DNA from 3 places in the Paenibacillus sp. ALE3 genome. Region 3 is predicted to be linked to each of the others. Evidence: riboswitches for the same ligand, from Rfam matches in the RefSeq annotation. Region 3 holds a riboswitch; each other region holds the start of a gene.
What was found. A riboswitch is a leader RNA that binds a small molecule or an ion and turns the genes downstream of it on or off. The one in region 3 is predicted to bind thiamine pyrophosphate.

Region 1 (9,902 bases), 2.7 Mb from region 3:
AAATCTGCGGCAGCTGCTGGGTATTTCGAATACAAATATCATAACAGCTTAAAATAATCACTCTCCGGGGTGGGTTTCGTATTATTAGGTCAACTAAAAGGTTGGCCTGCAGTGACAGCCTAGTCTTTCGATTTTATGGTCACTGCTATTTTAAAGAGTGAGTCAAATAAATGGAATTTGATACTCGACTTATCGGGGGAATTCCAACGAAGCTGACACCACTCGCAAAGTGTATGCCGTTATATGTAAATTTAAGTGCTAATATCTGTTGAAGTAAAAGACGAAACCGCTTGTGAATATTTTTGTCTTGGCATCATTTAGGCTCTTGCCTAATGTTGAAGGTTTTTTAGTCCTTTATATAGGCAACCGCATATGATAAGTAAACACTGAATCAAAAAAAGGAGAATGAGTATGTACCCAAAATCATGCCATCACTTCCCATGGCATATTCCTATGTATAACAGCTGTAATTACAGCTATCGGAGTTATAATCCTCAATACTACAATTGGTACAACAACGACAGTAATCTCAATGAAAAGATAATATTAAGAGATTATGGACAAAGTCCATTTGTAGTGAATATTGACCAGGCTGCAAATCAAAACAAAAGTTACCGTACTGCTATATGGACAGGGAAACATTTTCAAGTGACTCTGATGAGTATTAATGTTGGCGATGATATCGGTTTAGAAGCTCATCCAACAACTGATCAATTCATACGTATTGAAGAAGGTCAGGCACTTGTTCAAATGGGGGATAGGAAAGACAAATTAGATTATCAAGTGATGGCCTATGATGACTATGCAATTATGATACCTGCTGGAAAATGGCACAATGTAATTAATACAGGAAATACGCCCCTTAAGATATACGTTATCTATGCACCGCCTGAGCATCCATTTGGTACAGTTCATGAAACAAAAGAAATTGTCATGTCTGCTGAAAGATAGCCAATTATAAATTAATTTTATTTCATCCCGGTCCAGAATCCAGACCGGGATGATTACATTTTCTTCATTTTATTATTCCTCCGATACTCATGAGGACTGTCTACATAGAGTTCCTTTTTATTAATTGTTATTAGAACTTATCAATTATTTAGGCATTCATTGCTAGGGAATTGTAAGCTTCTGTATACTAGAAGCTTAGATTACCAAAGCAGCAAAAAACTCCTTACGTACCTACCGAAGAGGAGCTTAAGTGCTACTACGATTAACTGTTTTTCTTTTTTTAGGCCAATCCATCTGAAAACCTAAAAATATGCTGTTTTCAATATTCCGATAAGGGTGCCGGATGTGCTACAATAAAGCTTTGAAAGAAACGATAGCTATATGAAATAAGAACACTCGGCAATGCCGATGAGACAATAAGGAGCCAAAAACAGCTTATGAGTTTATTGACTGTAGAAAATGTATCCCACAACTTTGGGGACCGTGCATTATTTAAAAATGTTTCCTTTCGATTACTTGCGGGGGAACGTGTAGGATTGGTAGGAGCTAATGGTGTTGGTAAATCGACACTCATGAACATTCTGACTGGAAAATTGCTTAAAGATGAAGGCAAAGTGGAATGGACTCCACGTGTACGTCATGGCTATCTGGATCAGCACACCAAGCTGACGCCGGGCAAAACAGTACGTGATGTATTAAAAGACGCTTTTCTTCCTTTGTTGGAACTAGAAAAGGAAATGATGCAAATTACAGACAAAATGGGAGAGGCTTCTCCCGAAGAGTTGGAAGTCTTGCTGGAACAGATGGGAGAAATTCAAGAGCAATTGGATATGGGGGATTTTTACCTCATTGATGTGAAGGTTGAAGAAATGGCGAATGGATTAGGTCTCTCTGCCATCGGACTGGATCGGGATGTAGCAGCCCTTAGTGGTGGGCAACGGACAAAGGTGCTTCTTGCTAAGTTGCTGTTGGAAAAGCCAAATGTATTGCTGCTGGATGAGCCTACCAACTATTTGGATGTGGAGCATATTGAATGGCTTACGCGATATTTGAAGGATTATCCCTATGCTTTTATCCTCATCTCACATGATACTGAATTTATGAACCAAGTCGTTAATGTAATCTACCATCTTGAATTTGCTAAGATGACCCGCTATTCAGCTAACTATGAAAAGTTTCTTGAAATGGCGGATCTGAACAAAGCACAGCATATTGATGCATATGAGAAGCAGCAGGAATATATTAAGAAACAGGAAGATTTTATTCAGCGCAATAAAGCGCGCGCATCTACATCAGGCCGTGCAAAAAGCCGTGAAAAGCAGCTTGATCGGATCGAACGTATTGATAAGCCTGAAGAAGCTGCAAAGCCAACCTTTCAGTTCAAAGAAGCCCGTGCGAGCGGGAAAACGGTTTTTGAGGGTATTGATTTTGAAATTGGCTACACTCATGCTCTTTTGCCTAAAATGTCCATGACGATCGAACGTGGCGAAAAGATCGCAATTGTTGGCTGCAATGGTGTTGGTAAGTCTACGTTGCTCAAAACCATTCTTGGGAAAATACCTCCAATCAGCGGAAAAACCTATCAAGGGGATTTCTTGCAGCCTGCTTATTTTGAACAGGAAGTAAAGGCGGAGAAAATTACACCGATTGACGATGTATGGAATGAATTTCCGCATTTGAATCAGCATGAAGTACGAGCGCATTTGGCGCGCTGTGGTTTAAAGAATGAGCATATCACCCGGCCTTTGTCTGCGCTTAGTGGTGGAGAACAGGCTAAAGTCCGCCTTTGTAAACTGTTAATGCGTGAGAGCAACTGGGTACTGTTTGATGAGCCTACCAACCACTTGGATGTCAAAGCAAAGGATGAACTCAAACGCGCTTTGAAGGAATACAAAGGGACCGTATTGCTTGTATCCCACGAACCGGACTTTTACGAGGATTGGGTAACCAAAACGTGGAATGTAGAAGAGTGGTCTAGTAAAGTTAACTGAAATCCAGTTCTGACAGATTTAACACAAGGTGGGGTTTGCAGAATTAGGAAAATATGCTAAGCTATCTTTAGCTGATACAATAAAATAGTCACACTAGGGGAGCCGCCCATGCGGCTGAGACGGAATAAATGGATTTCGGACCCTTTGTACCTGATCTGGGTTATGCCAGCGTAGGGAAGTGAGTTCCGTACAAACAAGGTAGCAGCTCTTTACTTTTGTTTGCGCGGGGAACGATATACGTCTACGGATATAATGTCCGTTTGATTTCGAACGTTCGTCAAACCACTTCCTTTGGAAGTGGTTTTTTGCATTTCAATCATCTTCATTTGTTCGAGCTTCCGTAGACGATTTTACATACGATCTCCTTTCATTATTGCTGGCACATGTGGCTGCTCCGTATGATATTACCTAATATGGGGCTGTAACTATATAGGTTCAGCTTATCCGATTATTTTATAACACTAGTTCAATTTTTTAGTCCAAGAGAGGTGAAAATGAGATCGAATTACACGTAATTACGATGGAAAGTGTCTCCTGCGTGAATGTACCCCAAGTGGCTGCTGCTATTTGTCCTTGTATTCATTATGTACACGCACGTTTGAAACAGAAGGGTGCCTCTGCTTTGCTTTCTTTGACTCGTAGCATGATCGAGCAGGGAGTTCCTTTGCAGCAAATTGTAGTAAATGACCGTGTGGACATAGCTATGCTTACCTTTGTAGGAGCTGTCCAGCTACCAGCTAATGGGTTATCTGTGGTGGATGCAAAAAGTCTAATTCCGAAGGGTACACGATGTGGAGTGTCTGTACATTCCTTGGAGGAGGCGCAGACTGCTGAGCAGGCGGGAGCAGACTATGTACTATTTGGCCATGTATATAAGACCCATTGTAAGAGCGGTCTTGTACCGCGGGGTATAGCACAGCTTGAACGCATTTGCAGATTGTCGGACATTCCGGTGATAGCGCTGGGAGGCATACAACCCCATCATGTTCCAGAGCTTTATCATGCTGGAGCAAGCGGAATTGCGGTGATGTCTGGTATATGGGAAGCAAAGTCACCCGTTGCAGCAGCGATGGAATATAGGCGAATGGTAGATCTTGTAGTTCACGACCTGTAGCAAGAAAACGAGACGAAGGGAAAGCAGAATGCTTACTGGAGAGGAGACACGGAACATATGTCAAAGACACATACAGAGAAAAAAGCGATAGGACACGCTGAATGCTTGGTCATAGGCGGAGGTGTGATCGGCAGTTCCATTGCTTATCATGTAGCTAAGGAGGGACGTAGTACGATCATGCTGGAACGATGGATCCCTGGTGAGGGAGCATCAGGAGCAGCGGTGGGAATGCTGGCAGCGGAAAGTGAAGAGTTTGCAGACCTTGAGCTGGCACGATTTGCCCGTACAAGTCGAGATGCATTCCCTGACCTTGTCTGTGATTTGGAACGTTTATCGGGTATTTCAGTGGACTTTCGTACAGGAGGATTTGTGACCCCATTTCGTTCGGAAGCAGAGGGCCAAAAACGCTGGAATGCTGCGAATATGCGAGAGGATGATCGTGCCATTTGGTGGGATGCCAAGGAGTTGGCCCGACGGATTCCGGGCTTGGCAGATCAAGTAATTGGGGCTATCTACCGATCAAAGGAGACACAAGTGTCTCCTGTCCAGCTTTGCCGTGCTTATGCAGGGGCAGCTGCGGTGCTGGGAGCAACAATATGGTCTGGAACTCAAGCTGAGGAACTGGTCATACAGGATGGTCGAGTTTGCGGTGTGCGAACGGATAGTGGATTTTTTTCCTGTGATCAGGTCGTGATTGCCGCAGGCTTGGACAGCTTGAAATTGCTAGAACAAATTGGGTTTGATTATCCACTATACCCGGTCAAGGGCGAAGCGGTAGCAGTCTCCTTGAAGGATCATCCTTTGGATTATACCATTTATGCTGACGATATTTACCTCGTGCCTAAACAGAATAACGAGCTTTGGATTGGTGCCACGAGTCTTCCGCATCAATATGACAAAGAGGTGACCGTAGGAGGCTTAAAGGGGTTGTTAGCACGTGCATCTGCCTGGTTACCGCGTGTACAGGAAGCTTCTTTTGTACGTGCATGGGCAGGCTTGCGTCCGCAGGCAGCTGCGGAGCGACCTTTCATTGGACCTGTTCCTGGAGTAGAGGGCGTCTATGCTGCAGTCGGGCATTATCGCAACGGTGTCCTGCTTAGTGATGCGACTGGGCGAGCGATGTCAGCTATGCTTAAAGGGGCAGGTGCAGCTGGACTTGGAATAAGTAAATTTTCTTCTGAACTTCTCAAGGAGGAAAGCTTATGAAGCTGACCATTAACGGACAGAGTATGACCATTTCCAATCGAATTACTCGTGTGGATCAATTGCTGCATGAACTTGATTTAAAGGTGAAAACCGTAGTAGTAGAGCTGAATCGGCATATATTGACCCGTGAAGATCATCATGAAACGGTACTTAAGGATGGAGATTGCCTAGAAATCGTACATTTTGTAGGAGGCGGTTGATCATGTTAACCATTGGAAAAGCATCTTTTACCTCAAGGCTGTTGCTAGGAACGGGGAAATTTTCGGATCTGGATATCCAATCCCAAGCCGTAGAGGCTGCTGAGACGGAAATATTAACGTTCGCTGTGCGCAGACTGAATTTGGAGGAACGGGATAAGCAGCATTTTCTCGATACACTGGATTTGAGCCGGTATACACTTCTTCCCAACACAGCGGGGGCAACAACAGCAGAGGAGGCAATCCGTATTGCCAAGTTGGCAAAAGCCTCCGGCTTGTGCGATATGATTAAGGTAGAAGTTATTGGGGATAGCAAGACGCTGTTGCCTGATCCTTTTGAAACATTGAAAGCTAGTGAAAAGTTGCTAGAGGAAGGCTTTGTCGTGCTACCCTACATATCGGATGATGTGATACTAGCGAAGAGGTTGCAAGAGCTTGGAGTACATGCCGTAATGCCTGGAGCGTCGCCGATTGGTACAGGACATGGTTTGCTCAATCCGTTTTCGTTAGAGTTGATTATCGAGCAAGCGGAAGTTCCGGTCATTGTCGATGCTGGTATTCGCTCACCTGGTGACGCAGCAATGGCAATGCAGTTGGGAGCAGATGGTGTTCTGCTGAATACAGCTGTCTCAGGAGCGAAGGATCCTTTGAAAATGGCTGAGGCCATGAAGCTGGCTGTACGTGCAGGCAGATATGGATTTGAGGCGGGGATGATTCCTGTAAAACGTTATGCTTCAGCAAGCAGTCCGATAGAAGGCATGGTTCAGGGATGAGAATTACTAAAAAATCTGCTGCTGAACCACCACAAAGTGACCGTTATTCCAGACAGGAAAGGTTTGCACCCTTTGGGCCTGCAGGCCAACGCCGGCTTGCTTCCTCTCACGTACTAATCATAGGTGTTGGAGCGCTGGGCACAGGTATTGCAGAAACGTTAGTTCGTGGAGGCGTAGGTACGGTAAGCCTGGTAGACCGGGATTATGTGGAATGGAGCAATTTGCAGCGCCAGCAGCTTTTTCAGGAAAGTGATGCTGTGCAAAGGTGTCCCAAAGCAGTAGCTGCCCAGCGAAGATTAAAGGATATTAATTCGGAAACAATTGTACATGCACATGTCTTGGATGTTGGGATAGAAGAGCTGGAAGAGTTGATCCAGGGGGTAGATCTCATGATGGATGCAACCGATAATTTCGATACCCGGCTTCTTATGAACGACATGGCACTCAAGCATCGCATTCCTTGGATTTATGGAGGATGTGTGGGTAGCTACGGTGTAACTTACACTATTTTACCGGGTCAGACACCTTGTCTACACTGTCTGATGGGAACTGTACCGCTTGGAGGGGAGACCTGTGATACGGCCGGGATTATTCCGCAGGCAGTACAAATGGTCACCGCTAACCAGACTACGGAAGCTTTCAAGCTTCTTGGTGGATATCCCGAGAACTTGAGAGGAAAGTTGCTTTCGTTTGATTTGTGGAAAAATGAGTATGTAGCAATAGCAGTGGATCGTCTTAAAAAAGCGAATTGTCCTTCTTGCGGTAGCCAACCGACGTATCCCTATTTATCAGCCTCTTATCGGCAGAAAACAGATGTTTTGTGCGGTAGGGATACCGTTCAAATAAGACCTGCCAACCGAACACATCTGAATCTCGCAGAGATAGCAAATAGATTTACAGCATTGGGTGAGGGGAACGTAGAGTGGAATTCGTATCTGGTTTCCTTTAGTGTGGGCGAGCATCGCTTAGTTGTTTTTGCAGATGGCAGAGCGCTGATCCATGGGACAAAGGACGTGGCAAAAGCAAGAAGTCTATATCATCGCTATTTGGGCTGAAAACCATAAACCATAAAGCATAAAGCAGAAAACCATTCTTTGAGAATGATTTTCTGCTTTTTTGTTACACTAACACAAATATGTTTTAATGGCTTATAACAAACTTGTTCGTATCCAATATGTAATGCGATGTCCAAACCAGGTGGGTGAAAAGATGAGCCCGTTAATTGTACTTGTGGATGAAAATGAAGCGCCCGCTGTATTCGTTCATCCATTGGAGCAGGCAGGTTATCAGGTGGTTCATGTTCGTAATACGTCGGATGTAAGCCCTTATATAGCTCAAAATTCTGTGAGTTTGCTACTCCTGAACATTAAAGATGAACAGGCGGGCACTCAAGGCTTGATTCGCAATTTGCAGCAGAACCATCCTCATGTGCCGATACTTGCAATGATTTCTTCGGATGAGGAGGGATATATGGTTTCCTGCTTTGAAGAAGGGGCACATGATGTAATGGTAGTGCCTTTTTATCCTAGAGTTCTTCTGGCTAGAGTGGCTAATTTATTACGAATTTTTGGTATTGAACGTGATGTGAAAAGGGCAATCGAAGTGGGGGATTTACATATAGACACTGCAAGCAGAATGGTGAGCAGAGGGGAACGCGAACTGGAATTAACTCCGAAAGAATTTGATCTTTTGCTACATCTGGCGATACATCTTAACCAAGTTTGCAGCAGGCAGCAAATTTTAAGGGATGTTTGGAAACATGATTATATCGCTGATACGAATGTAGTAGATGTGTACATCAGGCATTTAAGGGTTAAAGTAGATAGAGGGCAAAAGTTTAAAATGATTCGAACGGAACGAGGCATTGGCTATTCACTCAGAACGCCAACTGAAGCAAAATAGCATAAAGTTTAAATAAAAAAAAGCCGAGACTTTTCGTCCCGGCTTACCAATCTTAAATGAGTTTTACATTACAGCACGCGACGTGCTTTAATGTACGTTCTTTTCCAGTTTCCGGAGTTCAAATCAGAGATGGTCACCCCAGGTCCACCGTAAGTGTGTAGGATTTTACCCCCGCCCATATATACTGCTACGTGAGTAATATTGCGTCCTGTGGCACGGCTACCGCTTGAAAAGAACACTAAGTCACCTTTTTTCAAATTGGCCTTGGATACGGCATGTCCGACTTTAGACTGCTGAACAGAAGTACGCGGCAAATCGACTCCGTATTTCTTGAATATGTGCTTCATGAAAGAAGAACAGTCAAAATTGCGTGTGGTGCTTGTGGAAGCTCCAAATTTATAAGGAGTACCCATATATTTTTTGCCGTAGTTAATTACTTTTTGACCTACAGTAGTAGTAGCAGTAGCAGCTTGTGCTGTATTTGTTCCCTCAATGGCAAAAGTACCAAAGCCAATAGTGGCAGCGACCCCTGCGATAATTACCTTTTTTATGATTTTATGCATATTCATGTTGTAAGTACCTCCAAAAATTGATTTGTGCAATATTTTGCTGAGTTGCTAACTAACTGACAGCGTTGAGTATAACAGGTTTGAAGCCGCCTAATAGTTGGAAAACTACTCTCAAATGCTTGAGTGACAAGGCTTAAGTCGTAATTATTAAAAAACGATTAAAAACTACAATTTGTAAAAAATAAATTAATTCTAGTACCTGTAAAAAACCGAAAAACCCTTGTTATTCAAGGGTTTTGAGTGTGTGAACAACTTTTTAAATAGTTACAACAATGTCATAATTAATCCTTGCTTTGAATAACGAGTAGTAGACCGCTTTTGATAGAAATAGTACCTTTTGTAGCCGTTAGCTTATTGCTGACACCCCGTGATTGTCCCATTTTGAGGGTGGCATTATGAAGGGGATACATAAATCCTTCCAGTTGTATACCTGTTACTTCGGCAGTCATAGGAATCAGGGATGTATATGTATAGCCCATGGGCTGGATCTCGAGCGTTGATCCAGTAAGCTCGATATAATTATGTGCGTCCATGATAGCGCAACTAATATGATGCTGCATGGCCCGTACTAATATTTGAACATTGGCTAATGTGTGGTCCATCCGAGTACCAGTCACACCGAGCATGAGTACATGATCTGCTTGTTCGTCGATAGCGATTTCTAAAGCGAGCTCTGTATCTGTTAGGTCCTTAAGTACTGGATCACACGCAAGCATACGTTGGCTTGCTGATTTTACCCTTTCTTGTTCTTCTGAAGTAATCGAATCAAAATCTCCTACAGAGACATGAGGCGAAATACCGTGTTCTATCAGGAAAAGGGCCCCTTTATCTGCACCTATAATAAAATCATCGGGTTGTATTTGTTGTAAATCTTCTTCATTAAGACGACCGCCTGAAAATACAATGGCTCGTTTTTTCGTCATATCCAACATCCTTTCTTTCTGCATACAGTCCCATATATACGATCATTTTAAGTATACCGCGTTAAATATGGCTTGCACAATTTTGGAGGACTTGGCTACAATGGAACAGAAAAAAGAAGTGTGACGTGAAGAGGAAGGGGAACGAAATGATTAACGTCTTGTTTGTGTGTTTGGGCAATATTTGCCGCTCTCCCATGGGGGAGGCAATACTGAGACATAAAGCAAAGGAACGGGGATTAGACGCAGAAATCCGGGTGGACTCGGCTGGAACGGGCG
Region 2 (9,902 bases), 410 kb from region 3:
GCTGAATGCCCAGCGGTGTGTGTCCTTTTTGACCCAAACCAAGGGCTTTTTGGACGAGGAGTTTATGCTGAAAATAGGGAATCGGCTGTATGGATGTGATACGTGCCAAATCGTATGTCCCAAAAATCGAGGCCTTAACTGGGATCATCATCCCGAGCTTACACCCGATCCTGAAATTGTGAAGCCGTTGCTGTTACCGTTACTGGATTTGAGCAATCGTGAATTCAAAGACCGATTTGGTCAAAGTGCGGCGGCCTGGCGGGGGAAGAAGCCGATTCAACGCAATGCAGTCATTGGTCTTGGCAATTTTAAGGATGTTAGCGCGGTGCCCAAATTGACGGAGGTTTTATTGGATGATCCGCGTCCCGAGCTGAGAGGCACGGCGGCGTGGGCTTTGAGTCGAATAGGAGGGGAAAACGCTATGACAGCGATCAAGCAAGCATCAGAGAAAGAACAACATGAGCAAGTACGCGAAATGATCGCACAGGCGCATTCCAAGCTAGAGGAACAAGAGCAGGTAGAGCAGCAAACTTCTGCTGAATTAAAAGCGGAGGATTCACAGGGTCCAACTACGATTTATTATGATGAGATGGAGACACCTGTGGGCACTCTGACGCTGTGTGCTACGGATCGTGGGCTATGTCGAATTGACTATGGCTCTTTTTATGCGAAGGAAGCATTGCTTCAGCAATGGGCCCGGACATGGGTCGGGGAATATGTCTATGTACAGGAGCCGGAAAAGCTGTGCGAAGCTGCAGAACAACTGCGTGAATATTTTGCGGGAGAACGACGGGAATTCAGTATAGCCTATGATTTGAGAGGCACTCCTTTTCAAGAGCAGGTATGGCGCGCACTGCAAAATATTCCGTACGGACAAAGTGTGTCCTATCAAGATATTGCAGAATCGATCGGACGAGCCAAGGCGGTACGTGCTGTCGGCGGAGCCAATAACAAAAATCCATTGCCAATCCTGTTTCCGTGTCACAGGGCATCAGGTGCAAATGGAAGTTTGGTCGGCTATGCCGGAGGCTTGCCAGTCAAGATGAAGCTGCTGGAATTGGAGAAGGAATAAGGACATATGTTTGCAAAAAGTAATTTGCTAGCTGTCCCATGTTTTGCTATGATAGGTTCGTGTAATTCAAGATGTTTCATATAAATATACAGAGGTGACGACTTCGTGGTGTGGAATATTGTCATTCCGATTATTACCCTGATTGTTGGCTTGGTCGGGGGATTTTTCATCGGTGCTTATTATCTTCGCAAACAGCTTGAAAAGATGCAAAACGACCCTGAAACGCTGCAAAAAATGGCCAAACAGATGGGCTACAACCTGAATGGGAAACAGATGCAAAAAGCCCAGCAGATGATGAAGAACCAACAGTTCTCCAAAAATCAGCCTGGTGCGCGTAAAAATCAGGGCCGTCGGAAATAATGAGCAACGTGAGCACGGATGCCGCATGAGGTTGCTGCATAGAGGAGGATTACTGTGGCTGGCGTAAAAGATTATATTAACCGCAAAGCTGCGGATAACCGGGATAAAATAGAGTACCATGTGGAGCAGATTTTAAAACTGATCGGTGAGGACCCCAAGCGTGAAGGTTTGTTGGAAACACCGGCACGCGTTGCGCGCATGTATGAGGAAATATTTGCGGGTTATGAGGTTGATCCACGGGATGCGCTGGGTGTGACATTTGACGAGAATCACGAGGAGCTTGTAATCGTGAAGGATATTGTCTATTACAGTCAGTGTGAACACCATATGGCTCCTTTCTTCGGAAAAGTGCATATCGGCTATGTACCCAGCGGTAAAATTGTAGGACTAAGCAAGCTTGCCCGCTTGGTGGAGGCGGTGACTCGCCGATTACAAGTACAGGAGCGTATTACATCGCAGATCGCTGATATTCTAAATGAAGCGGTCTCCGCTCACGGAGTTATGGTGGTCGTGGAAGGCGAGCACTTATGCATGTGTGCCAGAGGCGTCAAAAAGCCTGGCAGCAAAACGGTAACGTCTGCAGTGCGCGGCACGTTCCGTGATAATGCAGCACAACGCGCAGAGTTCTTGTCCCTGATTAAGGAATGATTGAACACGGCGTGATAGGATGAAAAAAAGGGTGGTCTACGCATAGGCGTAGCCGCCTTTTTTTGTTAACATCAGAAATAGAGAAAATAGATCGTTGCTGTGAAGAATGAAATAAAAAAATGGCAGCATAGCTGCTTGAAAGTTACGATTAGCCTATGGATAACAGTTATTTTTAAGATAGGGGATAACGTATGGATCATATACATAGCTCAACAGAAATAACAACAGCATTGCCTGCGTTGCAATGGTTGGAAGCGCCACTGACGACTACGCAGGAAGACGTATTGTTTCCGCTGGCTTGGGAGGAGCTAGCTTGTCGGCAAGTAGGGAAAGGAGCTGCGCCCATTTTGCATTTATGGCGGCATCCGGGGGCGCTTGTGATTGGTCACCGGGACCGCAGGCTTCCCAACGCCCCACAGGCGATGGAGCGGGTGCGCAGCTCAGGAACGTCGGTATGCGTGCGCCCTTCAGGCGGAGCAGCCGTCATGCTGGACAGGGGGGTACTGAACCTGTCCTTGATCCTGCCGAATCCGCAGCGGGCCATCAGCCTGCATGAGGATTTTCGGCTCATGGCAGGGCTGATTGCCGATGCGCTGGCCCCGTGGTCTGCCGAGGCGCAGACTGGAGAAATCATCGGGTCCTTCTGTCCCGGGGATTACGATGTGAGCGTCCGAGGACGCAAGTTTTGCGGCATTGCGCAACGGCGTCAAGCCAAGGCGTATATCATCACGGCCTTTGTGATGATTGAGGGCCACGGAGCAGAGCGCGCACAGGCGGTGCAGCAGTTTTATAGGGAGGCAGCCGGGGATACACCGGCAGGCGTGCAGCAGCCGGATTATCCCCGGGTTAATCCGGCAACGATGGGCAGCCTGGCAGAGCTGGCCGGAGTGCCGTCTGTCGAGGCGTACACAGCATCGCTACGCCGTGTAGTCGAGAGTCGGGCGGCCATTTTGCCTGCCGATGGCTCGCTGGTGCAACCGGAAGAATTGACTGGACAAATAGAAGCGCTCAGAGAGCGGTACGATTTGCAGGTGTAGTTTATTCTAGCTTAGAATGGTTGCCATCTCAGCTTGGAGGCTTGAGCGTAGCGCGCTTCCACTTCAGGCCAGTTGACGACATGCCACCAATCTTCGATGTATTTATTGCGTTCAGCCTGATGCTTTAAGTAATATGCATGTTCCCACACATCGATCGCCAGCAGCGGAATAGACTCCCATTGAGTCAGGTTCTGGTGCTTTTCGGCCTGCAAAATTTCAAGCCGCCCGGAGCGCGGGCTCCATACCAGGATAGCCCAGCCGCCGCCCTCGACCTTTTCGGCTGCCGAACTAAATTGCTTTTTGAAGGCATCGTAGCTGCCAAAATCCTTTTTAATCTGTTCAGCCAGCGGTCCGCTTGGGTTTCCACCGCCTTGAGGGCTCATGATCGTCCAAAAAAGAGTATGCAGATAATGACCTGCCCCGTTAAATGCCAGTTCACGTTCCCAATGCTTTACGAGGTCAAAATCACCTGTTTTTCGGGCTTCTTCCAGTTTCTTTTCCGCTTTATTCAGATCATTCACATAGCTCAAATGATGCTTGTTATGGTGAATACGCATCGTTTTTTCATCAATGTACGGTTCAAGCGCATTATAAGGGTAAGGAAGCGGAGGGAGCCGATGTCCCCCAATAGGGACCGGGCGACCGACTAAGGATTTTTCCGCTGCTGAAGGTTGCGTCTGACCGGACTGGACGCCTTTAGTAGCCCCAGAACCTTCTCCTCTCATGCTGGCATGTCTCTCTCGAAACGCTTGCTCCGGGTAATCCTCACCCTCTGCCGCTACATGATACAACCCAGCGGCTCGTGCGATGGAGCCGGGCTCTTGAAAGGGAGTTGTCGAAATCAGGAAATATTGGCTTTCATGTGCTGCGTGTATTACAACTCCGGCGGATTTTGGCTGTTGACGCAATGCATGACTGTGCTCGGTCAGCAAACCTAGCTGCCGTACATATTCTTGTGATTGACGGTTCGCAGTTTGCAGCAAATCGTCCAGTCGACGATTTAATTCTTGAGAGGCAGGCTGTGAATTCAAGCCTGATTCGGACAACGGTTTCTCTCCAGTTGCTGATGCGTCTGATCCCCTTGAATGTGCTGATGGTTTATCCAGCTGGTGTGTATGAGCTTGGGGGGCAGACGACGCTTTTTTCTCCTGATGTTGCCATGCCTGTTCTACCGGATCAAGCGCGCTCCGTTGCTCTTCAAGCAACTCTATGGCGGTGCGTTCCGTTTGTTCAAATACGGTTCGCCAATCATCCAGCAGCCGCACATAAGCAGGTTCTAGCCCTTCAGTAGCGGATTTAATCACTTCCACATGCCAACTTTCCTGCTGCTTCCAATGACGGATTTCCTCCAGCACACGTAAGGGCAGGAAAGACCCATAAGTACTCAGCATCGTTTTTACCTCCCGTATCCCACTATGGCTATCCAGCAGATCTAGCAGATCTGTCCTGGATGCATATGTACCCAGTATATTCGCCGTCCCATCGGGAATATGTCTATGAACTTCCTTCATCAGGTTATATCTGTTGCACAGAACAATAATTAATCGTGGAAAATAAAAAAAGAAGCCTGTCTACGGCACGGGTTAAGTGTCCATAGGTAGGCTTCTTCAAGGCGATGAATGCTTATTCGAAAATAATTCTTTACTTCGTAGTCGTTTGTTTATGGGCAGCAGCCGTGGTTTTCTTGTCCTCCAGCTCCTGTACACTGCTTAAAAATGTCGATACCCGTCGTAAATATTCACGAGGATGCTCTCTGAAAATAAGCTCATGTATCCCGTTTTTTACAATCCATACACTGGAAAGTGGGTTGGTCTGATTGGCAGCGAGCTTTTCCGCAATGGGGTAAGGAGCCTTTTCATCCTGTGTACCATGCACAAACATGATTGGAAACGGATAGTCCTCCTTTTTTACTTCCTGATATGGAATCTGATGCAAACTGGTGCCGTTCAAAACTGGAAACAGCAACTCCAGTATTTCCAAAGATGGATGTCTCGGCAAATTAATTTGATTGTGAATGTTATGGTATAGCGTATCCGGTTCCAGTAGGAAGGTGCTGTCCAAAATCATCGCGTCCACATCTTTGGTTTGCAAACCCGCCTGAAGAGCGGTTCCTGCTCCCATAGAGAAGCCCCATACAATAATTTCCGACGAGCCGCGTTGTTTTGCCAGCTGGATGGCTCCAAGGAGCTGTTGGGATTCTGCCTTGCCTCCGGTTGCGACGGCCTTGCTGTTTTGTGACGCAAATCCGTAATCGAACATGACCACATTAAAGTTCAAGCTATGGGCATAATGCGCCAGATCATACATGGGAATCCAGCTTTCTTCGCGGTTGGCTCCATAGCCATGACTGAAAATTATGGTTTTCCGCGATTGATCTGCCGGGATATACCAGCCTTGTACCATACGGCTACCATCCTTGGCTGGGAAGCTGACTTCCTCATAAGGCATACCTTTGGCCTGCATCGGATTAGAGTATAATGGTGCGACGGTGGGATTCGTAAGCACCCAGGCGATGTAAGCATGCAAGGCAATAAAACAAAACAACAGAAAAAATACGACCGACAGCAGCAGAGCAATCACAACGTGCTTGAACCGCAGCATACGGGGATTAAAGAGTGGGGTGGACGGCTCCTGAACAGCGGTCTGTAGCTGAGCGTTGCGCTGGGATGTGGAAATCATGTAAGAGCCTCCTTATATAGAATTGATCTTCGAATCATAAAATTTAGGTATAATTCCACTTGAAAATAGTAGGGTATGTCCGTATAGATACCTATTATCGTATGATGGGTATTATCCAAAGTCAACGTCTGAACCGGAAAAGTAAAAATGATGCAAAGAATTGTCGATGTTTGTTCTTGTTCTGTAATATGGTTGTCACAAAAACATCGGTTTACAGTAGCTGCGACTATTCTATATAATTTATGTAACCATGTTTCATAGTGTGAAACGAATATGGATACAAGAGGAGCGGTTCACGATGGAAGACCGTAAATTAACCGTCCGCGCTGTAGAGCGTGCACTTGATATACTGCTGTGTTTTACCGCAGAATCTGATCTTGGTCTAACGGAGATTGCCTCCCAAATTGGTCTACATAAAAGCACCGTTCATCGTCTTTTGACTACGCTAGAGGATCGGGGATTTGTCGTTCGGAATGCCGAAACGGAAAAATATCGGCTTGGTTTTCGCATATGGGAGCTGTCCACGCATCTGTCCCAAAGCGATGAGCCGGCGGTGTTGTTACAGCCTGCAATGGAAGGACTGCGTGATCGCTTAGGGGAAACGGTCAGCTTGTACCTGCGGGATGGAAGCATGCGTATTCGCATACAAGCCGTGCAGAGCAATCAGGCGATCCGCAGGGTTGCGCCTGTGGGTGCGCGTATGCCGCTGGCTGTGGGAGCCTCCAGCAAGGTGCTGGCGGCCTTTATGCCGCCACAGGAGCTGGAGGTACTGCTAAGCAGTGAAGAATGGCCTCCCTCGGTAGATCCTGAGGTATATAAAGCCCAGCTGCAGGACATTCGTGAGAAGGGGTATGCGACTAGCTATGAAGAACGTGAGCCAGGGGCTGCGGCTGTGGCCGCGCCTATTGTGAACCGAAAGGGACAGGTCGCGGCGGCTTTATCTGTATCCGGCCCGGTCAGTCGACTTGCACCCGAGACGCTGCATGATTTTGCTCCGGTTTTGATCGAAGCAGCTAAGGAAATGGGGCTTATGCTCCCGTAACAGTAATCAATACAAAAGGAAATCATACAAGGGTTGCCAAAGCTATAAATTTAAAGTAGTCTGATAGAGATGGCGGATGTCTGTTATAGCCGCCAATTCATGTGAATAGAAAGTATCACAGTTACTGGGGGAGCCTGTAATGCGGGCTGAGATGGAATCGGGCAAGATTCCGGACCCTTTGCACCTGATCTGGATCATACCAGCGTAGGGAAGTAATCGGCCATTGAAATGTATACGCAGCTGCTGTCTGCGGTGACGCATAGGGTTTTATTCCATGTGCGTGCTGTCTGGATAGCTGCCTCGTTTGATTAGCCGGTTCCCTAGGGAACCGGCTTTTTTGCATAGATCAGCGCCACCCTGGGAATGGTTCCGGATCGGTGTGTCATTTCAACGATACGGGAGGAATGGATCATGAAACCGACAGAAACAGAAGGAACAAAAGAAACAGGAATGAAATCAACAGCAGTAGAGAAGGCAAGTGTTGAGCAAGCCAGTAGGGTTAATTCTTTCCCGGGGAGCCGCAAGGTGTATATTCAAGGTTCTCGGCCGGACATTGCCGTGCCAGAGCGTGAAATCGCGCTGCACCCCACACATACGCCGCAGGGGATAGAGTATCATGAGCCACTGCGTGTGTACGATACCAGCGGTCCGATGACAGATGAAGCCTATCAGGTGGATATTCGTCAGGGCTTGCCACCATTACGGCGAGCTTGGGCACTGGAACGGGGAGATGTGGAGGCTTATGAGGGCCGCGCCGTCAAGTCGGAGGATAACGGGCTGAAGCCTGGTTCCAAACGGGAGACAGTGGAATTTCCCGGCGTGACCAACCGTCCGCTACGGGCTTCGCAAGGGCGTACTGTGACGCAAATGCACTATGCGCGGCAAGGGATCATTACGCCTGAAATGGAATTTGCGGCGATCCGCGAAGGCGTAGAGCCCGAGTTTGTACGACAGGAGCTGGCGGCTGGACGAGCTATTTTACCTTCAAATATCAATCACCCGGAAAGCGAGCCCATGGTCATTGGACGCCATTTTCACGTAAAGATCAATGCGAACATTGGGAATTCCGCAGTTACGTCCTCCATCGAGGAAGAAGTGGAGAAGATGACCTGGGCTGTGCGCTGGGGCTCAGACACCGTCATGGACCTGTCTACAGGCCGGAATATTCATACAACGCGCGAATGGATCATCAGGAATTCTCCCGTACCGATTGGAACGGTGCCGCTATATCAGGCACTGGAAAAGGTGAACGGCGAAGCTGAGAAGCTGACGTGGGAGCTGTATCGAGACACGCTGATTGAGCAGGCGGAGCAGGGAGTGGACTATTTTACGATCCATGCGGGTGTATTGCTGCGATATATCCCGATGACGGCGAACAGAATGACGGGAATTGTATCCCGGGGCGGGTCGATCATGGCAGCCTGGTGCCTTGCACACCATCAGGAGAATTTTTTGTATACGCATTTTGAAGAAATCTGTGAAATTATGAAAGCCTACGATGTGGCCTTTTCTCTCGGGGATGGTCTGCGTCCAGGGAGTATCTATGATGCGAATGATGAAGCACAATTTGCAGAGCTAGAGACGTTGGGCGAGCTCACGCAAATTGCATGGAAGCGTGATGTCCAGGTCATGATTGAAGGGCCAGGACATGTCCCTATGCACAAAATCAAGGAGAATGTGGATTTACAAATGGAGATTTGTAAGGAAGCCCCCTTTTATACTTTAGGGCCGCTGACGACGGATATCGCACCAGGATATGATCATATTACCTCAGCTATCGGGGCAGCCATGATCGGTTGGTTCGGGACGTCCATGCTGTGCTACGTTACGCCGAAGGAGCACTTGGGTCTGCCGAACAAGGATGATGTCCGCGAAGGAGTTATTACCTACAAAATTGCCGCACATGCTGCCGATCTGGCGAAGGGTCATCCGCGGGCACAGCAGCGGGACGATGCTTTGTCCAAGGCGCGTTTTGAATTCCGCTGGCGCGATCAGTTCAATCTCTCGCTTGACCCTGAGCGGGCATTGTCCTACCATGATGAAACGCTACCAGCAGAGGGGGCCAAGGAAGCCCACTTTTGCTCGATGTGCGGTCCCAAGTTTTGCAGTATGCGTATCACGCAGGACATTCGTGCCTATGCGGCCGATAAGGGACTGAATACTGAGGAAGCCGTTGCCGCCGGGATGCGAGAGAAGGCAGAGCAGTATCGGGAAGCTGGGCAGTAAAAATCGGTAGCGATACAAAAGTCAATCAACTGGGAAGCCTCAACGAAAAGTACAGTTAAGCTCGTCAGAGGTTTATTTCCATAAACGTATGAGTTTAGGTTTAGAAACGCGTGAGTAACAAAAAGCCGTGGTTCTCTACAGTCGATGTAGAAAACTACGGCTTTTCAGCTTATGTAAAGCGGGATCATGCTACCGGATTAACGGAGCTTTATTTTTTACCCATTTTTTCATTCAAAATGTCCTGAAAGCTGAGCTTCTTCTCCGAGCTGTCTTCTTTCTTCTGCATACTCACCGCGTTGGCACGTTGGTATTGGTGGTGAAAAGGCATCAGGGTGTGGACAGTTAAGTTCATTGTATTCATGTGGTCATTCCTCCAATTCCATTTTGTCAAATTCAGATTGAGTTGCTTAGGACGTCTGTATAGGACTATGTATATGTACTTGATGTCGTAATGCCGTGTAGGTTGCTTGGTAATGTTTCAATCATTATACCCGCATTTATCCAAAGTAAAACGCTTTTGACATAAAACAGGAAGATGGTCGTATGTGTCCAAAATGTGTATTAGGAGGATGGTCATTTTAGGGGAAAATGTGCCTAGGGCCTAAACAAGGGCTAGAGGCCCGTTTTCTCAGTTTAGTAGTCGGGATTGTGTTTTTTTGTCGAATAACCTTGTATTAGCGGAATTTTGCGGAATTCTAAGGTTGGACTAAGGCAGTCTGGTGGCGAATTAAAGTGTCAAAGTTGTATTGACTTTATGTTGGGTAGTAGATACCATGAACTGGTTGTCAGCGTATTTTGGCAAGAAGAGTCAGCCAATCCATCTGGCAATTCATCCGTT
Region 3 (9,902 bases):
TATAGCTGATATGCCCGCGTTCACCAGTCATGTCCCGTCCATGCATACGGATACGTCCCTGCTGCGGCTTGAGCAGCCCTCCGATAATGTGAAACAGTGTGCTTTTGCCACTGCCTGACGGACCGATGAGGGAAACAAATTCGCCCGACTTAACGGTAAGGGATACATCCTGCAGTACAGGCAGTGAGCTTCGCTTTTCCCGGAAGGTGAGGCTGATCCCGTCCAATTCCAAGGCAGGAGGGGCAGGCGTCATTACCTGCAGTTCTCCGGCTTGTTGCTGTTCATCAGCGACGGGTGGTGATGTCAAGTCAGTCGGATGCAGACTCATATATGCCACGTCCTTTCATTGATGCTTTAATGCAATATGTGGATGTTATTCTTGATCAGGTTTCCAGCGAACCAACCATTTCTCCAGTAGTAAAATAACGACAAACATCAGCAAGCTGAGTGCAACAATAATACCGATAGCGGCAAAAATGAGATCCGTACGATAGGCAGACTTTTGCAGCATCATATAATATCCAATTCCTTCACTGGCCCCAATCCATTCGGCAATGATCGCGCCCATCACACTATAGGTAGCAGCGATTTTAACGCCAGAGAAGACTTGTGGCAGGGAGTGTGGTAGCTCTAGCTTTAGAAAAATAGCCCTGCGGCTTGCACCTGACATTCGCATGTAATTCATCATCATACGGTCTGTCCGTGTCAGCCCGTCCATGGCCGCTACAGCCACGGGAAAAAAGCATACTAATGTAATGACCATAAGCTTGGGCAGCACGCCAAAACCGAACCATACCATGAGCAACGGACCGAGGGCGATAATCGGAATGTTTTGGCTAAGGATCAAGAGCGGGTATAGAGCAGATTTGAGAAAAGGAATCGTATGAAGAACGATGGCGATCAGCAGTCCCGTTGCTGTCCCTATAGCAAATCCCGCAAGCGTCAGGCGAACCGTAGCCCATGTATGGGTGCCAAGCAACGCCGATTGCGCCATGCCCTCTTGTACGATTAGGGATGGAGCTGGCAGGAGCCAGGATTCAATATGTAAATAGTTAACCGCTCCCTGCCAAGCCGCTAAAAAGAAGAGGACCGCCACAAGGGGCGGCCATACGCTTTTCCACCAGGATGCGTTCTTGCCTTTCGGATTCATGGGCGATACTTCTCGGTCAGCTTGTTCATGCTGATGCCCTGTGGGTTATGTGCGATTTTGATCTGTGAAATGACGCTGGGACTTCCAGCTTCCGTCAAAGCCTCATGCATGTCTTTGACGACTTTCAGCAATTCGTCCAATTCGCCCTCCATTGTGGTATCCAATGGATTCACCTGATGCTTGACGCCGGAACGCTGGATGACCTCAATCGCCTTGTCTACATATGGATAAGAGTCTTCGTTATTAGGAGTTTTAGGGATGACTTGAATACTGAGCAATGTGTTAGCCATGCGAATTTCACCTGTCCTTTTTAGTTTAAGTTATTAGGAAAATAAATTGGTTTAAGGCGGGGAGACCGCTTCACGGTTCATTTGATCTTACGATCGCTGTTGCCGCGGGATTCTTTGAATTAAATTTTAAAGGTAAGAATCCCCCTGAGCATATGCTTCCGAAGCTAGCTTTCCTAAAGAAAGCTTTCAGGCGAACGCTTCGCTTCTCAAGATTCAAATGAATCGCTACGCTGCCAACCGCCTTATAAGCACCTTATTTTTAAAGCAGGGTTGTATGGCATTTTTACACACAAGCGCACCTGCTTTTGCGCTTAGATACTATGAGACTAAAGAATAAACCAAGTGGAGCGAGAACGAAGCGGACGGAATGGTGCTGTACAAGCGAAGCGGTCGCTTTTGTCCCCGGATTTCTACCCTGCTGATGCTTTAATCCGGAAATCCGGGGGCGGTGGCGATGGAAAGCATCATCCGTCCGCGTAGTGGAACAAAGGCTACTTCAAGCTCTATTTACAAGATCAACGCTTGGGCAAGAAGTCGTTTGTGAAGGCCTTATCGACTTCCAAAGGTTTGCTGAGCAGCTTGCGTTCATACATCCAGTCCGAGTAGTTTTTCCATACCTCCGCTTTTTGTACGCCCCATTGCGGGGCATCGTCCTGATAACGCGGGCTTAGCCATTTTTGACTAGCGAGTACCAGTTTTTTGTCCAGCTCCGGCACAGCTTTACTTAAGATATCTGCCGCTTCTTCTGGATGGGCGATAGTGTATTCATAGCCTTGCGCGGTAGCGTCCATGAACGCTTTGACTAGGTCAGGATCATTTTTTATCGTCTGTTCATTGCTCACAATTACAGGTGTATAGTAATCGAGGTTTTTGGAATAATCTTTTACATATAGCATATCCAATGGCTCACCTCGAAGCTTGGCCTCAATCCCGGTCCATGCGTAGAAAATCCAGGCAAAGTCAATATCCCGCTTCACGGCTGTAAAATAGTCTGCATTGCCCATATTGACGATCTTCACTTTGCTCACATCACCTTGGTCTGAATCCATGATGGATTTCATGACCGCTTCTTCTACAGGTGAACCCCAGCCGCCGTAGCTTTTACCCTCGAAGTCTTTCGGGCTTTTAATTCCGCGGTCTACCGGGGCTGCGAAGCCAGAGGTGTTATGCTGAATCACCGCAGCGATGGATACGAGCGGTACGCCTTGGATGCGAGCCTGAGTGACGCCTTCTTGATAGCTGATACCAAAAGGTGCAGCATTCGAAGCAACCATTTGGTCGGCTCCGCCTGAGCCTGGTTGAACAATTTGGACATTCAAGCCTGCTTTTTCGTAAAATCCTTTGTCCTTGGCGACATAGAGTCCTGTGTGATTCGTATTGGGTGTCCAGTCGAGCACGACTTTAACATCTTTGAGCCCCTTTGCCGAGGTAGACGTTGAAGTGTCGGCAGCAGGAGCCTCCTTTTGAGATGTAGGGGGATTGCCGCCGCAAGCGGTCAGAGTCAGAGCCATGAGCCAAAGACTGATTAGACCCAGGCTTAACATTTTCATGCGCTTCATCGTTGTGTTCTCTCCTTTTTAATTACCCGTTGTCCGTCCAATCAGACAGCTTATGTTCCCCATTTTCACAAAAATAACATCTGCCGGAATGCAATCTTTCCAACAACTTCATCTTCAACAAAAAAAGCGTCCCGGGATTCCGGGACGCTTGCGCTTGTATATACCAAAGTAAGGGATGTCCTGTTTTAATAAAAGGCACATCTTGCTTAAGCATTCCTACGCTGGCATTACCCAGATCAGGTTGTAAGGGTCAGTGTCTTGGGACACAATCTCAGCCGGCCGATTCCAGCACCCCTGGCATTGTATGGTTTAATGGGTTCGTTTATTCGGGTTTACTACGACGATTATATGCCTTGAAGGCGGGTCTGTCCAGCCTTAAGGAAGCGCTCACGGTTCATTTGCCGAACGACAGGGTACACTTTTACTGTGAGCTTTGATCTGAAAATGAACATGAATCATTCAGATCTGTTCTGGTCATGTTATTTTCAGAACAGCTACACTGTATGTTTAGGAGAGCTGGTGCCAAGTGGCATAGCCCTATAGAATTCTAATTCGTAAAAAGGAGTTGTTGTACTGTGGGTAAAACGGAGACATTGGATCGCAGTCAGCTGGAACAAGCTATTGTGAAGGCTTTGGATAACAACAAATTTTGCTCGTTAGGTACGGTAGAGGGCGGAAAACCGAAAGTACGCTATATGGCCCTTTTTAACGTTGGAATGAACATTCATCTGGCGACGGATCGCAAAACACATAAAGTGGAAGAGCTAAAGGAGAATCCGAATGCTTATCTGCTGCTGGGTTATGAAGTGGGTGGCACGAAGGAAGTCTTGGAAGTGGAGGCTACCGTCCAGGTTACAGCTGATGAGGGGTTGCGCAAGCAAGTGTGGAATGATTCTCTGAAAAAGTGGTTTTCCGGACCTGATGATCCCGATTATGTCATTTTAGACGTCAATCCGACTCGTATTGAGTACGTCGGTCAACAAACAGAGCGCCAGGTGTGGACGAAATAGAAACAATATAAACGGACAAGCCAGTAAATTTCCAACCTTTTCAGGAGATTTACTGGCTTTTTTATGCGAAAAATAATTATTTTTTCATAAATATTTTAAGCAAATGACTACTCTTTTGTCTGGCGTTGGATTAAAATAGGAATGGTGGGTTCAAAGCTTACATATATGTGCAAAAGTATGTATATGAGGCATACACCTTAATAAGGAGGGGTATATTTTGTTATTTCGTAAAAATTGGTTTAAAGGGTTTACAGCAGCAGTTGTAGCTTGTAGCCTACTGGTGTTTTCAGCCGCTCCATCTTGGGCAGCTAGCGACTCTCGCGATAGCGCTACGGTGAATTTGCGGATCATGGAAACGACGGATATTCATGGGGCACTGATGAATTATGACTACTATTCGGACAAAGAAACCAACGAATATGGCTTGGTTAGTACAGCAGGCTTGATCCAACAGGCTCGTAGTGAAACAAGAAACAGCATGCTGTTCGATAACGGTGATTTGCTGCAGGGCAATCCTTTAGGCGATTATATGGCTAAAAACAGAGTCTTCGAGAAAGAAGGCGGTGTCCATCCGGTTTACAAGATGATGAACTTGATGGGCTATGATGCGGCTACTGTGGGCAACCACGAATTTAACTTTGGCCTCGACTTTTTGGATAAATCGCTCAAGGGTGCTGATTTTCCTTACGTAAATGCGAACGTCTATGTTGATAATGAGGGTCAAGCTACTAAAAATTATTTTACCCCTTATCAGATTCTTGACAAAACAGTAACGGATGAGAAGGGCGAAGAGCATACACTCAGAGTGGGTGTCATCGGTCTAGTAACACCTCAAATTATGCAGTGGGATGAAGCTAATTTGAAGGATAAGGTCGTTACAAAGGATATCGTGGAAACAGCCAAAAAGTTTGTTCCACAAATGAAAACAGAAGGTGCTGACATTATTGTCGTGCTTGCACATACAGGCTATGAGGATGTGCCGCAAACGCCAATGATGGAGAATGCCGTTAAGTATTTGAGCCAGGTGGACGGAATTAACGCGATTCTGTTTGGGCATGCTCATAAATCTTTCCCTGGCCCTGATTTTAAAGATATGAAGGGCGTAGATTTGGATAAAGGAACTATTAATGGTGTACCAGCTGTAGAAGCTTCTTCGTGGGGCAAGGATCTGGGCATTATTGATCTGAGCCTGGAAAAGAAAAACCGTGAGTGGAATGTAATCAATTCTCAGTCTCAAGTGCGGCCAATTGTGAGCACCACAAACCATGCTTTGCAGTTTACTCCTGACACTAAACTGAAAGACGCGATTAAAGAAGAGCATCAAGGAACGCTGGATTATGTTCGTCAACCTGTCGGTACAACGACTGCACCGATTACCAGCTATTTTGCATTAGTGCAGGATGATCCGTCCATTCAAATTGTGACAAATGCACAGAAATGGTATGTTCAAAACCATCTTAAAGGAACAGAATACGAAAATCTCCCAGTATTATCGGCAGGCGCTCCATTCAAAGCCGGTGGTCGCAACGGTGCCGAGTATTATACCAACATTCCTGAAGGTACAATAGCGATTAAAAACGTGTCCGATCTGTACGTGTACCCGAACACGGTTCATGCCGTAGAAGTTACTGGTGCTGAAATTCAGGAGTGGCTGGAATGGTCTGCGGGTCAGTTCAACCGCATTGATCCTAGCAAAACAGAGGAACAATCGCTGATCAACAAGGATTTTCCAACCTACAATTTTGATGTGATTGACGGTGTGAATTACCAGATTGATGTAACTCAGCCTGCACGATATGATGCCAAGGGAACTATTATTGATTCTTCAGCCCATCGCATCAAGGATCTGCAATACAATGGGAAGGCTATTGATCCTGCACAGAAATTTATCGTTGCGACCAATAACTATCGTGCTTCCTCCTCCAAACTGGCCAACCCAGATGGCAAACGTATTGTGATGGCAGCACCAGATGAAAGTCGCCAAGTCGTTGTTGATTATATCCGTACGAACGGAACGATTAACCCGTCAGCGGACGGCAACTGGTCTATTGCTCCTTTTGGTCAGGCCAAGGTTACCTTTGAGTCCTCTCCTGATGCCAAAGATGTGCTGGCCGGAAATCAACAAATTTCATACTTGAGCAGCGCGGCAGACGGGTTTGCCAAATACAGCTTGAAAGCTGGCGCTAAGCCTAGTGCAGCAACGACGTCTGTGAAGGAAGCTGCGGCACCTGCGAAAGCAACCGCGAAGCCAGCTGTTAAAACGACTAAACCTGCAGCTGCAAAACCAGCTAAAACAACGAAACCAAAGGCGTCCAAGTAACTTGGAATTTTAGTTTCCACTCCATATCAGAATGAAGCAGTAAGTCTCTTTAAACAAGAGACTTGCTGCTTTTTTTGATATCAAATACAACAGTACCTGCGTTTATCATGAGTGCAAAAAAGGTTTTGTTTTTGTCGAATATGTACTTAAGTCCTAAGTTGTTGTTGAGAATAAGCTTATTTTTTGTAAAAACACGTAATTATATAGTGCTTTTGTTCTAATTATTTGTGATATAATGGTGAAAAAACCGGGAAATTGTTCCGAGGAGGACCATTATGACTTGCAGCAATTGCAGCATCATATTACCTATTAAGGATCAAGGATTGCTGAAAATTAGGCATTCTAGGGTGTCGCTTACTCCAGCATTAGAGGGCTTGGGCATGCTATCGGAACAAATGAAACAAGAACATTGGTGTGAGGGTAACATCGTGTTTCGCTATGACAGCCGTACACAGTTGGAACAGCTGGTTAACGGACTGGCTCGTCTGCCGCAGGAGTGCTTGAGCCGAATGCAAGTTGTGGTGACTGGCTTGCAACATGTTGAGGGATTTGAGGAATGGCTTTTATTTGGTCAATTGCAAGCTCGACTGCAACATCCGGATCTGGTGAGTATTATTAATAATCAAAACTTTACCAGCCATATGCAGCCTATTGTTGACTACAAGCTGAATATCATCGGCTTTGAGTTTTTGCTGCGTCCATCACAGCCAGATAAGTCTTTTCAGCCTTTCCGACTGTTTGAAGTCGCCCGTGAAGCTGGATTGCATGCTCATTTGGATCGCTCGGCTCGTATTTCCGCTATTGAAAAAAGTGCGACCTGCCTTCCGGCGGGGATTAAACGATTTATTAACTTTCTCCCTTCAACCATTTATAATCCGGCTTATTGCTTGAATCATACCTTTGAGACGATTAAACGGTTATCTATGAATACGGAGGATTTTGTGTTTGAGGTCGTAGAGACGGAAGAAATAGACGACCTGAATTTTTTGCATCAAATCTTTGAACAGTATCGTACACGGGGAGTTTCAGTGGCACTGGATGATGTAGGAGCAGGCTATTCTACGACAGAGCTTATGAATTGCCTCCAGCCCGATTATGTTAAAATTGACCGCAGTATAATTGATGGCTGTCATCATAACAGTGATCAGAAACGGCAAATTACTGGGATAGTGGAATCCGCTTTTCGTTTTGGAGGTCAGGTGTTGGCTGAAGGTGTAGAACAAAAGGAGGATTTTGAATTTTGTTGCGATGCAGGTGTGTCACTGGCCCAGGGTTATTTGTTTGGTAAGCCGGAGCCTACACCGCCTTCCAACTTTATACTGAGCAGAGTAGTATAATCTGAAATAGCGTATTCTATAAGAAAATCGACATAAATAACCCGATGATCTATGGTCACCGGGTTATTTAGTATTTTAGAACAATCACATCTTAATTATATTCTTTGCACTATTGAGGCGGTTCATGTATCCATCTAGTGTTATTGCGATTATAACGTGATAACGTATAAACCCAGCGGAGTGGTCGCGCTACCTGCAACCATGAAGCTAAGAGAATAGCTTGACTGGCCAGGAGGGACGGGGATGTCAGTCAGTCGGCATACCTTGGTATTATCTTGTAGCAAGGGGATACCATATACATGACCATCCACGCGTACAGACCCGGCGAACGCGCCTCCACGTGGATTGGCATAGATTCGTACGGTACGTACCTCACTACTGTGATTAACGATAGGAATGGTTGCGTTATATATCGTTCCGAATTGTCCGCGATTATCAAGCGCAGGCCCCAGCTCGCTGCGTTCCCCTGTAAACAGCAGATCTGCAGGAGTTTCGCCGTTCAGCTTCTTAGTGGCACATGCTCGGTAGTTGGCGCTTTGCCCTACTACATACTCCGGCATGCGCGCATTTGTTTCAGAAAAGGACCATACTCCCCGTGGGTGCGCCTGCGGCGGGGGTACAGGAGGGAGTGCATCCTTGTGAATCTCGCGCAGATCCGTCTGCGTATCTTTGCTGACTACGGTGCGAATCACATAGTCCAGCGTACCGTGGCCTTCGGCATATTCTACCGTGAGGTCATAGATGAATCCAGCCAGCGATCCTTCGGGTAGCTCAAATTCCTCCAGCAAGGCGGTGCCTCTGCCGAATTTGTGACGGTCTACTGGCTTCAGACGTTTCATCGTACCCGCCAAACAGCTTTTGGCAATAGACTGCCCAACATCAATAATCCAGTTGCCGTCCTCGGGTACAATCTCAAGGGCACGTTCAATATGACGTACTTGCAGGCGAGCCGTGCTTTTATTCTCTATGGTGATGCCCAGTTTAACAGGGCTGCCTATTTTGTTATAATGCCAGCCGAAAATCCGGTGCTTGACTGTCCGGGTTGTGGTGCGAACCACATCATGCCACAAAGTGGCTTGCTCGGTAGGTACCGTTACATGGGTAAGCGTCTCCGGGTTATCGCTAAGCATCAGACGGCGTGTTCCCCCCTCAGTGGCTGACTCCACATCCACATGGATGTTGGGTGGGATTACAGCTGATTCCACAATCAGATCCTTTGGCTCCTTGGGTCGAAGGTTCATATACATTCCTCCCTAAATTCAAGAATGGCACCGCTTTTGGTTCAAGTATATGGGCAGTTCATAAATATAGGTAACGCCAAGTCCATTTATACAACCTGTTTTTCAAAAATTAAATTAAAAATATATCGTAGGCTATAGCAGCTCTGCTTATGCGCCCGAGCAAGCTTACAAGTCCCTTATTTCTCTGCACCAACGATTCGCATACAGGTATTGCGTGTATGTTAAGAGCATAAGCTATTGGATGTACAGAGAAGATACAGGAGGGAAACATGCCTAAAAAAATATGGTGGAAGGAAGCTGTTGTTTATCAGATATACCCGATCAGTTTTCAGGATTCTGACGGAGACGGAAAAGGGGACCTGCGCGGCATTTTGTCTCGGCTTGATTATCTGTCTGAGCTAGGGATTGATGTGATCTGGATTTGCCCGATATATAAGTCGCCCAATCACGATAATGGATATGACATTAGCGATTATTATGCCATTATGGATGAGTTTGGAACGATGGAGGATTTTGATGAACTCCTTCATCAGGCGCATGAACGAGGCATCAAAATTATGATGGATTTGGTATTAAACCATACGTCGGATGAGCATCCGTGGTTCACGGAGTCACGCTCATCCAAGGATAATCCGAAGCGGGACTACTACATATGGCGAACAGGCAAAAATGGCGGATATCCGAACAACTGGGAATCGTATTTCTCCGGTTCTGTGTGGAAATATGACAAGCTTACAGACGAATATTACATGCATCTGTATTCCGAGCATCAGCCGGATCTGAACTGGGAAAATGAAGAGATGGTGGGTGAAATCTATCGTATGGTCGAATGGTGGTTAAAAAAGGGAGTCGATGGCTTCCGCTTTGACGCCATTGCCCATATTGTCAAAGCAGAAGGGCTGCCGGATGCGCATAATCCCGACAAACAAACCTTGGTGCGTGCCTATCAACTCTTTTCCAATCTGGAACAGGTTCATGTACTTCTACGGATGCTA

Region 1: it holds a riboswitch for thiamine pyrophosphate, as region 3 does, so the genes downstream of both, ACXHJ2_RS09570 (thiamine phosphate synthase) here and ACXHJ2_RS21540 (ABC transporter substrate-binding protein) in region 3, are expected to answer to the same signal.
Region 2: it holds a riboswitch for thiamine pyrophosphate, as region 3 does, so the genes downstream of both, thiC (phosphomethylpyrimidine synthase ThiC) here and ACXHJ2_RS21540 (ABC transporter substrate-binding protein) in region 3, are expected to answer to the same signal.

Annotation. Positions count from the first base shown of each region.
Region 1 is NZ_CM134214.1:2,117,022-2,126,923, forward strand. It holds gene ACXHJ2_RS09555 (hypothetical protein) at 1-57, shown strand, start outside; gene ACXHJ2_RS09560 (cupin domain-containing protein) at 412-951, shown strand; gene ACXHJ2_RS09565 (ABC-F family ATP-binding cassette domain-containing protein) at 1,389-2,942, shown strand; TPP riboswitch at 3,028-3,136, shown strand; gene ACXHJ2_RS09570 (thiamine phosphate synthase) at 3,463-4,056, shown strand; gene thiO (glycine oxidase ThiO) at 4,114-5,262, shown strand; gene thiS (sulfur carrier protein ThiS) at 5,259-5,462, shown strand; gene ACXHJ2_RS09585 (thiazole synthase) at 5,465-6,232, shown strand; gene ACXHJ2_RS09590 (ThiF family adenylyltransferase) at 6,229-7,287, shown strand; gene ACXHJ2_RS09595 (response regulator transcription factor) at 7,442-8,134, shown strand; gene ACXHJ2_RS09600 (C40 family peptidase) at 8,203-8,703, opposite strand; gene ACXHJ2_RS09605 (thiamine diphosphokinase) at 8,985-9,626, opposite strand; gene ACXHJ2_RS09610 (low molecular weight protein-tyrosine-phosphatase) at 9,773-9,902, shown strand, end outside.
Region 2 is NZ_CM134214.1:4,390,339-4,400,240, reverse strand. It holds gene queG (tRNA epoxyqueuosine(34) reductase QueG) at 1-1,072, shown strand, start outside; gene ACXHJ2_RS19525 (YneF family protein) at 1,178-1,432, shown strand; gene folE (GTP cyclohydrolase I FolE) at 1,487-2,080, shown strand; gene ACXHJ2_RS19515 (lipoate--protein ligase family protein) at 2,272-3,117, shown strand; gene ACXHJ2_RS19510 (Fe-Mn family superoxide dismutase) at 3,129-4,508, opposite strand; gene ACXHJ2_RS19505 (alpha/beta hydrolase) at 4,759-5,796, opposite strand; gene ACXHJ2_RS19500 (IclR family transcriptional regulator) at 6,095-6,838, shown strand; TPP riboswitch at 6,955-7,066, shown strand; gene thiC (phosphomethylpyrimidine synthase ThiC) at 7,250-9,064, shown strand; gene ACXHJ2_RS19490 (hypothetical protein) at 9,273-9,425, opposite strand.
Region 3 is NZ_CM134214.1:4,798,120-4,808,021, reverse strand. It holds gene ACXHJ2_RS21560 (ABC transporter ATP-binding protein) at 1-328, opposite strand, end outside; gene ACXHJ2_RS21555 (ABC transporter permease) at 374-1,150, opposite strand; gene ACXHJ2_RS21550 (MTH1187 family thiamine-binding protein) at 1,147-1,440, opposite strand; gene ACXHJ2_RS21545 (hypothetical protein) at 1,783-1,920, shown strand; gene ACXHJ2_RS21540 (ABC transporter substrate-binding protein) at 1,956-2,999, opposite strand; TPP riboswitch at 3,196-3,305, opposite strand; gene ACXHJ2_RS21535 (pyridoxamine 5'-phosphate oxidase family protein) at 3,575-4,009, shown strand; gene ACXHJ2_RS21530 (bifunctional 2',3'-cyclic-nucleotide 2'-phosphodiesterase/3'-nucleotidase) at 4,227-6,329, shown strand; gene ACXHJ2_RS21525 (EAL domain-containing protein) at 6,605-7,666, shown strand; gene ACXHJ2_RS21520 (hypothetical protein) at 7,816-8,907, opposite strand; gene ACXHJ2_RS21515 (glycoside hydrolase family 13 protein) at 9,177-9,902, shown strand, end outside.